Regions from separate parts of the Labrys monachus genome, predicted to be linked through region 2. Evidence: predicted binding sites of a transcription regulator. Region 2 holds the regulator's gene; the other holds the start of a gene.
The links. The regulator PhoB, encoded in region 2, activates phosphate uptake and scavenging genes when phosphate is short. The targets are predictions, from matches to a motif close to TGTCATNNANCTGTCAT.

Region 1: a site for PhoB is predicted at 1,981-1,997, ahead of J3R73_RS13395 (acid phosphatase). Genes of this name have one in related genera too.

Annotation. Positions count from the first base shown of each region.
Region 1 is NZ_JAUSVK010000001.1:2,959,046-2,963,463, forward strand. It holds gene J3R73_RS13385 (SDR family NAD(P)-dependent oxidoreductase) at 1-520, opposite strand, end outside; gene J3R73_RS13390 (cytochrome-c peroxidase) at 664-1,956, opposite strand; gene J3R73_RS13395 (acid phosphatase) at 2,135-3,676, shown strand; gene J3R73_RS13400 (DSD1 family PLP-dependent enzyme) at 3,804-4,418, opposite strand, start outside.
Region 2 is NZ_JAUSVK010000001.1:2,447,807-2,452,224, forward strand. It holds gene J3R73_RS11040 (RrF2 family transcriptional regulator) at 1-265, shown strand, start outside; gene J3R73_RS11045 (aldo/keto reductase) at 354-1,307, shown strand; gene phoB (phosphate regulon transcriptional regulator PhoB) at 1,416-2,117, opposite strand; gene phoU (phosphate signaling complex protein PhoU) at 2,221-2,940, opposite strand; gene pstB (phosphate ABC transporter ATP-binding protein PstB) at 3,000-3,815, opposite strand; gene pstA (phosphate ABC transporter permease PstA) at 3,824-4,418, opposite strand, start outside.

The DNA.
Region 1 (4,418 bases), 510 kb from region 2:
CGCCGCCGGACAGCGCCATGATCGAGGCGGTGTTGATGATCGCCCCGCCACGCTTCGATGCGATCATGTGCCGGGCCGCGGACCGCGCGCAGAGGAACACGCCGGTCATGTTGACGGCGACCACCTTGTTCCACGCCTCGAGGCTGAGGTTGACCGCCGCGTCGCGGATGGCGAGGCCGGCATTGTTGACGAGGATGTCGACATGCCCATAGCGGTGCGCGATCTTGTCGAAGGCGGCGTCGACAGCCGCTTCGTCGCAGACGTCGGCGACCAGCGCCGTGACCGGCACAGCCCCCTTGATCGCCATCAGGATTTCGTCGGCGACCTCGGCGCGATCGAGGATGACGACGCTCGCGCCGGCGGCCGCCAGCGCCTGCGCTGCCGCAAGGCCGATGCCGCTGCCGCCGCCGGTGACGGCGGCCACCAGTCCGTCGAGCCCGAAAATCCCCGACAGGCTCACCGCGCCTGCTGCTTCCTGCGGCGCCGATTCCCTCTCGGGCAACAGCTCTTCCATGTCCATGCCTGCTTCCTTCCCGCCGCTTCCATTGACCTGATGCCGGCTTTGCCGATCAGGCCCTTCTCGCATCAAAACGCCGCAAGTGGAAGAAAGGTCGCCGAGGCGAGCGCTCTCGGTCCATCCGTTGAAGGGGTCGGAAATTCCGCTCAGGGCAGGCGGGCCGTCCCCTGTTCGGCCACGTAGCCGTCGTTCAGCGTCTGCAGGAAGGCGACGATGTCGTCGATCTCCTTGTCGTCCAGCGCCGGCCTGTCGCCGGCATGGCGGTCGAACGGCGGATCGGTGTTGATGTTCGCTTGGTATGCCGCCGGCAGGTCGTCGAACTTGTCGACCGTTCCGTCGGCCCGGCGCGGATACCATTGCTCCGGATTGGTGTCGCGCCGGGCATAGAATTCCACCGCCTTCTTCAGCGAATGGAAGGCGCCGTTGTGGAAGAAGGTCTGGCGCGTGGCGACATTGCGCAGGCTCGGCGTGCGGAACAGGCCGCAATAATCCGTGCGGCCGCGGAAGTCGGTGCGAAGCGGGCCGCACAGGCCGAGGTCGAAATAGGCGGGATCGCGATTGGCGGGGATGTCGAGGTTGCGCGGCACGCCGAGGGCGATCAGGCCGTAATCGGTGAATTGCGGCGGCGTGCCGTCATTGCCGCGCTGGCTGATATGGCATTCGGCGCAATTGCCCTTGCCGGGATCGTTGAACAGCTCGAGCCCATGCGCCTCGGCGGGGCTCAACGTGGCCTTGCCGGCGAGATAGGCGTCATATTTGCTGCTGTAGGGATAGAAGGTGGCCTCGTCCTGCTCATAGACCTCGAAAGCCTCGAGGATGCCGTCGAAGAGAGCCTTGCGATCGCCCAGGATGTCGGCGCCGTAAATGGTGCGCAGGCGTTCGCCGTAACCCGCCCGGAGCGCGCGGTCGACGACGTTGCCGGCACTTTCGTTCCCCATTTCAAAGGGGGAGAGCAGGGGGATGCGCGCCTGGTCGGCGCCGCGGTCGGCGCGCCCGTCCCATGTCAGGCCGCCGGTCGGCCCGTTGTCGACGCTTTCGTCGGAATCGTCCTCCGAATCGTAGAAGTGCTCGGAGAACTGGGGAACGATCTGCACATATTTGAGCGACGGCACCGCGCGCAGGCCGGGCTGACGCATGTCGGCGCCGCCGAACTGGACCGACAGGGCATTGGCCGGACCGAGCGCGTGGTCGGGCGCATGGCAGCTGGCGCAGGCGAGCTTGCCGGACGCCGACAGCGAGGGATCCGAAAACATGTCCCGCCCGAGAGCCGTCAGCGCCCGGGTGCGGCGGCGGACTTCGGCCCGGCTGAGGCCACCCGGTGCGGAAAGCACGATGGTGTCGCCGGCCGTACCGCTTGCGGCGGACAGGCGCGGGCCGATCATGAAGAAAAGGACGGCGACGGCGGCTGCCGACATGGCCGGGATGCGCGGGATGTTCATCGGCTCGCTCCGAAGGGACCTCGACGTCATTATCCCGTCAACGGTGTCAGGCTAGTGACTTTCGGCAGGGCGGACCTGGTCCGAAGAGCCTCGTGCCGGATTCGGCGGATGAGGCGGCGGTGAGGCCGGGACCTTCCTGCCCGCGGACGGGCGAGAATACAACTGCGGAGAACCGGATATGAAGAAGCGGATTTTGCTGGGCGCGACGGCGCTCGCCCTCACGGCCCTGCCCGCGGCGGGGCGGGCGGCAGACAATGCCCTCGTCGGCCTGGACGGCATCCAGACGGTCGTGGTGATCTATGCGGAGAACCGCAGCTTCGACAATCTCTTCGGGTCCTTTCCCGGCGCCGACGGCTTGGCGAATGCCGGCCAGGCCAGCCGGACACAGCTCGACCGCGACGGATCGGTGCTCAAGGAATTGCCGCCCGTCTGGGGCGGGATGACCGCCAAGGGCGTGAAGCCGGCGGTGACGGAAGCCGAAACGGCGCATCTGCCCAACGCGCCCTTCGCCGTGGATGCCAAGGATGGCTTCAACCTGTCGCCGGCGACCGCGACGCAGGATCTGTGGCACCGCTTCTACCAGAACCAGATGCAGATCGACGGCGGCAAGAACGACAAGTTCGTCGCCTGGGCCGATGCGGGCGCCATGGTCATGTCGACCTGGGACGGATCGTCGATGGCGGCCTGGCGCATCGCCCAGCGCTATACGCTGGAGGACGATTTCTTCATGGGCGCCTTCGGCGGTTCGTTCATGAACCATATCTGGCTCGCCTGCGCCTGCGTCGCGACCTATCCGGACGCCGACAAGAGCCCGGCCAAGCCGTCGATCGCCGCCGTCGAGGCTGACGGGGTGACGCTGAAGCTGGCGGACAATTCACCGAAATCGGCGCTCGACGGCGTGCCGAAATTCGTGGCGGACGGCAATCTGACGCCGGATTTCCATGCGGTGAACACCATGCAGCCGCCCTATCAGCCGAGCGCCAACAAGCCGGCGAAGGACGGCGATCCGCGCCTCGCCGACCCGGCGCAGCCGACGACGCTGCCGCCGCAGACGCAGACCACGATCGGCGATCTCCTCAGCGCCAAGGGCGTGAGCTGGGCCTGGTATGCCGGCGCCTGGCAGAGCGTGCTGGACCACGGCAATTCCGCGCCGACGCCCGCCTTCCAGTATCATCACCAGCCGTTCAATTATTTCGCGAATTTCGCGCCGGGGACGCCGGCCCGTGACGAGCACCTGCGCGACGGCGGCCTGAGCGGCCTCGCCTTCATCCGCGACATCGACGAGGGCAAGCTGCCGCAGGTCGCCTTCTACAAGCCGCAGGGCAATCTCAACGAACATTCCGGCTATGCCGATATCGCCTCGGGCGACGGCCATGTCGAAACCCTGATCAACCATCTCGAGCACAGCCCGCAATGGCCCCATATGCTCGTCATCCTGACCTATGACGAGAATGGCGGCCTCTGGGACCATGTCGCCCCGCCCAAGGCGGATCGCTGGGGTCCGGGCACGCGCATTCCGGCGATCGTCATCTCGCCCTTCGCCAAGCGCGGCTTCGTCGACCATACGCCCAACGACACCACCTCGATCCTGCGCTTCATCACAAAGCGGTTCGAACTGCCGGTCCTGAAGGGCATCTCCGACCGCGACGCGGCGCTCGCCGCCCATGGCGAGCCGGCGCTCGGCGATCTCACCAGCGCGCTGAACTTCGTCCAGAAGTGAGGCGGAAGGACTTGACGCCAAAAGCCATCTCCGCGATGTCGGAGATGGCAGCCCGCCGGCTGCCTCCTGTCGAGGCGCCTTCTGCCGTGTCGGGAGAAGCAGATCCCGGCCGCTTGCGCACGTGCTCTCAGTTCATCGCGCCGCGGGCCGAAATCGGCCACAGGCATTCGACGCGGCCGTTGCGCACGCCGACATACCAGTCGTAGCGGTCGACCGTCGGGTCGCAATGGCCGGGCACCAGCATGACCCTCTCGTCGAGCTTCAGGGGCGATGATCCCGGCGCGAGGGTGAGTTTGCCGTGCTCGTCGGAGGCGCCGGCATAGGTGACGCCCTCGCGCTGCCAGACGAGCGGCAGGCCGCTGTCCACCGCCAGGGCCTTCAGCCCGGCATCGACCACGGCGACCTCCGCATTCGGCGTGCTCATGACCGTGCTGAGCACGAAGAGCGACTGGCGGAACGGCGGGGCGGGATGGTTGCGCCCGTAATCGGCATCCATGAAGACATAGGAACCGACCTGCAGCTCGTTGAAGACGCCGGTCGCCGCCTCCAGGGCGAAGGTGCCGGTGCCGGCGCCTCCGACGATGGGGCAGTCGAGGCCGATCGTCCGGAGGTCCTCGACCATGCGGCCGGTCATCTCGGCGGCCGAGGCGATGCTCGCCGTCCTTTCGTCGAGCGTGCGCTGGTGCTGCGCCCGGCCCTGATAGGCCTGCAGGCCGCCGAAGGAGAGGTGGCGGCTCGACGC
Region 2 (4,418 bases):
CGGCGGCTATATGCTGGCGCGCGACGCCAGCCAGATCAGCGTCGGCAACGCCATCCGCGTGCTGGACGGGCCGCTCGCCCCGATCGCCTGCGCCAGCCGCACCGCCTATCAGCCTTGCACCGACTGCCCGGATGTTCCAAGCTGCACGGTGCGCCTGCTGATGCAGAAGGTGCGCGACATATCCTCCAATCTCCTCGACAACACCTCCGTCGAGGAAATGCGCCAGGCCGCTCTCGGCGAACAGGCGCTGAGCTACTCGATCTGACGGTCAATCCGGTCATTTACGCGGCGATCTGAGGCAGGGGCGGCACTGCGCGTCCCGACCTGTTTGCCTGGAACTACGGAGAGCATTGATGGAAAAGCGTGCAATTGGACGATCCGATCTGATGGTGGCCCCGCTCGGGCTGGGCGGCAACGTCTTCGGCTGGAGCGCGGACGAGAAGGCCTCGTTCGCGGTTCTCGATGCCTTCGTCGATGCGGGCTTCAATCTCGTCGACACCGCCGACGTCTATTCGGCCTGGGCCCCCGGCAACCAGGGCGGCGAGTCGGAGACGGTGATCGGCAAATGGATGAAGGAGCGCGGCAACCGCGATGCGATCGTGCTGACCACCAAGGTCGGCTCGGAAATGGGCCCGGGCAAGAAGGGCCTGTCCCGCAGCTATATCACCAGCGCCGTCGAGGCATCGCTGCGCCGCCTGCAGACCGACTATATCGACCTCTATCTCTCCCATTGGGAGGATCCCGAGACGCCGCTGGAAGAGACGCTCGGCATCTACGCCGATCTGGTCAAGGCCGGCAAGGTCAGGGTGATCGGCAATTCCAACCACAGCGCCAACACGATGTTCAAGGCGCTGGCGATCAGCGCCAAGGAAGGCTGGCCGCGGTTCGAGAACCTGCAGACGCATTACAATCTCTATGACCGCGCCGGCTACGAGGCCGAGCTGGAGCCGTTCTGCCTCAAGAACGAGATCGGCGTGACCAGCTATTTCTCGCTCGCCAAGGGCTTCCTGTCGGGCAAATATCGCTCGGAAGCCGATTTCTCCAAGAGCGCGGCCCGTGGCGGCGGCATGGCCGACTACCTCAACGAGCGCGGCCTGCGCATCCTCGACGCGCTCGACGCCGTGGCGAAGGCCAAGGGGGCGACGCCCGCGCAGATCGCCATCGCCTGGCTGATCGCCCGGCCCGGCCTCGTCGCGCCGATCGCCAGCGCCACCAGCGTCGCCCAGCTCGGCGATCTCATCGCCGCGACCGCCCTGTCCCTCAACGGCGCGGAAATCGAGCAGCTCAACAAGGCGAGCGCCTATTGAAGGCGCCGGGGGATCACCGCGCGTGCGACGGAGGGCCGGTCTCCGGCCTTCCAGTCGACCGGTGATCGCCGACGCCCCGCGGATTGTCGCCCGCGGGGCGCCGCACCATCAGTTCTGCTTGGAAAAGGTCTCGTCGAACGAATAGCCCGCGCCGCGGACGGTGCGGATGGGATCGATCTCGCGCGTGCGGTTCATCGCCTTGCGCAGGCGCCCGACATGCACGTCGACGGTGCGCTCGTCGATATAGACGTCACGGCCCCATACGCTGTCGAGCAGTTGCTCGCGGGCGAAGACGCGGCCGGGCGCCTGCATCAGGAATTCGAGCAGGCGAAATTCGGTCGGCCCGAGCCGGATCTCGCGCGTGCCGCGATGGACCCGCTTGGTCTCGCGGTCGAGGGAGATGTCGCCAGCCTTCAGGAGCGAGGCGACGTGATCGGGCTTGGCGCGGCGCAGCAGGGCGCGGACGCGGGCCGACAGCTCGGGCACCGAGAAGGGCTTCACCACATAGTCGTCGGCACCGGTGGCGAGCCCCCGGACGCGCTCGGTCTCTTCGCCGCGCGCCGTGAGCATGATCACCGGCAGCCGCTCCGTCTCCGGGCGCATGCGGATGCGGCGGCACAGTTCGATGCCGGACAGGCCCGGCAGCATCCAGTCGAGCAGCACCAGATCGGGGATGCTTTCGCGAAGGCGGATCTCCGCCTCGTCGCCGCGCGCCACGCTGTCGACCTCGTAGCCCTCGGCTTCGAGATTGTAGCGCAGCAGCAGCGTCAACGCTTCTTCGTCTTCGACGATCAGAACCTTGGCAGGCATAGGCCTCCCCCAGCATTGGCTCCGGAGGGCCGCCCGGCCGTCCGGAGGGGATTTGCGATGAAAGAGGGACCGGCGGCCGGCGGCCGGTTACCGCCTCCCGCCTTCACTTGACGGGAATGGGCAGGTCGACCAGCGAGGTGCTGGTGTCGTTCTTCGGGCGTTCGCCGGCCGGCGATTCGCCGGTGACGAGATAATGCACGGTTTCCGCGATGTTGGTGGCGTGGTCGCCGATCCGCTCGATGTTCTTGGCGCAGAACAGCAGATGGGTGCAGAAGCCGATATTGCGCGGATCCTCCATCATGTAGGTCAGCAATTCGCGGAAGAGCGAGGTGTACATCGCGTCGATCTCGCCGTCGGAGCGCCAGACGGACAGGGCCTCCTCGACATTGCGCTGGGCGAAGGCGTCGAGAACCTGCTTGAGCTGCTCGAGCACCAGATCGGCCATGTGATCGAAGCCGCCGAACAGCTGCACCGGCTGCATGTGGCCGTTGATGGCGACCACGCGCTTGGCGACGTTCTTGCCGAGATCGCCGATGCGCTCGAGGTCGTTGGCCACGCGCAGGGCCGAGACGATCTCGCGCAGGTCGAGGGCGAGGGGGCCGCGCTTGGCAATGACGAGGATGGCGCGGTCCTCGACCTGACGCTGCAGCCGGTCGATGCTGAGATCGAGCTCGATCACGGCCTGCGCCCGCAGGGTGTCCCGCTTGAGCAAGGCCTCGACGCTGTCGGCTACGCTCTTTTCGGCATAGCCGCCCATTTCGGCGATCATGTTGCGCAGTTCCCGCAATTCCTGATCGAAGGACGTAACGATGTGGTCGGACATGCCGCTCTCCCAATGTCGTGTGTCGGTGCCGGCGGCCCGCCGGCCCGGCCGGTTGCCGGTCAGCCGAAGCGGCCCGTGATGTAATCCTGCGTGCGGCTGTCGTCGGGCCTGGTGAAGATCTTGTTGGTCGGCCCGGCTTCGATGAGATTGCCGAGATAGAAGAACGCCGTCACGTCGGCGCAGCGTGCGGCCTGCTGCATGTTGTGCGTGACGATGACGATGGTGAAATCCCGCTTCAACTCGTCGATCAGCTCTTCGATCTTGGCGGTCGAGATCGGATCGAGGGCGGAGGTCGGCTCGTCAAGAAGGACCACTTCCGGCTTCACCGCGATGGTGCGGGCGATGCACAGGCGCTGCTGCTGGCCGCCGGACAGGCCGAGCGCCGACGTGTTGAGCCGGTCCTTGACCTCGTTCCAGAGGGCGGCCTTGGTCAGGCACCACTCCACGCGCTTGTCCATATCGGCCTTGCCGATACTCTCGTGCAGGCGCACGCCGAAGGCGATATTGTCATAGATCGACATCGGGAAGGGCGTCGGCTTCTGGAACACCATGCCGATGCGCGCCCGCAGCACGGCGGGGTCGATTTCCTTGCCGATGACGTTCTGGCCGTCGAGCAGCACCTTTCCCTCGGCGCGCTGGCCCGGATAGAGATCATACATCCGGTTGAGGACGCGCAGGAGGGTCGACTTGCCGCAACCCGACGGGCCGATCATGGCGGTGACACGGCGTTCGCCCATGTCGAGATTGATGCCCTTGAGCGCATGCTTGTCGCCGTAGAAGAAGTCGAGGGCTTCGACCTTGAGCTTGATCGCTGCATTCGGATCGAGGGCGGGACGGTCGGCAACCGCAATCGAGGCGTTGGAAGAAGAGGACATGGGAGCACTCATTTCTTGGGGGCGAGCACGACGCGGGTGATGATGTTCAGGGCCAGGACGCCGGCAGTGATGAGGAGCGCGCCGGCCCAGGCGATCGAGACCTGCGCCGGATCCGGCACCTGGGCGAGCTGGTTGATGGCGGCCGGAAGGCTTGGGAAAGCCTGGCCGAGATCGAATGTCAGGTTCGGGTTGCCGAAGGCGGTGAAGAGCAGCGGGGCGGTCTCGCCGGCGGCGCGGGCCAGCGAGAGCAGGATGCCCGTCACGATGCCCGTGCGGGCCGCCCGCCACGTCACCGATACGATCACCTTCCACATCGGCGCGCCCAGGGCGAAGGCGGCCTCGCGCAGGCCGATCGGCACCAGCGACAGCATGTCCTCCGTGGTGCGGACGACGACCGGCATGATGATGATGGCAAGCGCCACGACGCCCGACCAGCCGGAGAACCCGCCGGTCGGCACCACCACCATCTGGTAGACGAACAGGCCGATCAGGATCGAGGGGGCCGAGAGCAGGATGTCGTTGATGAAGCGCACCGCCGCGGCGAAGCGGCTGCCGCGTCCGGCCTCGGCCAGATAGGTGCCGGCCATGATGCCGATCGGCGCG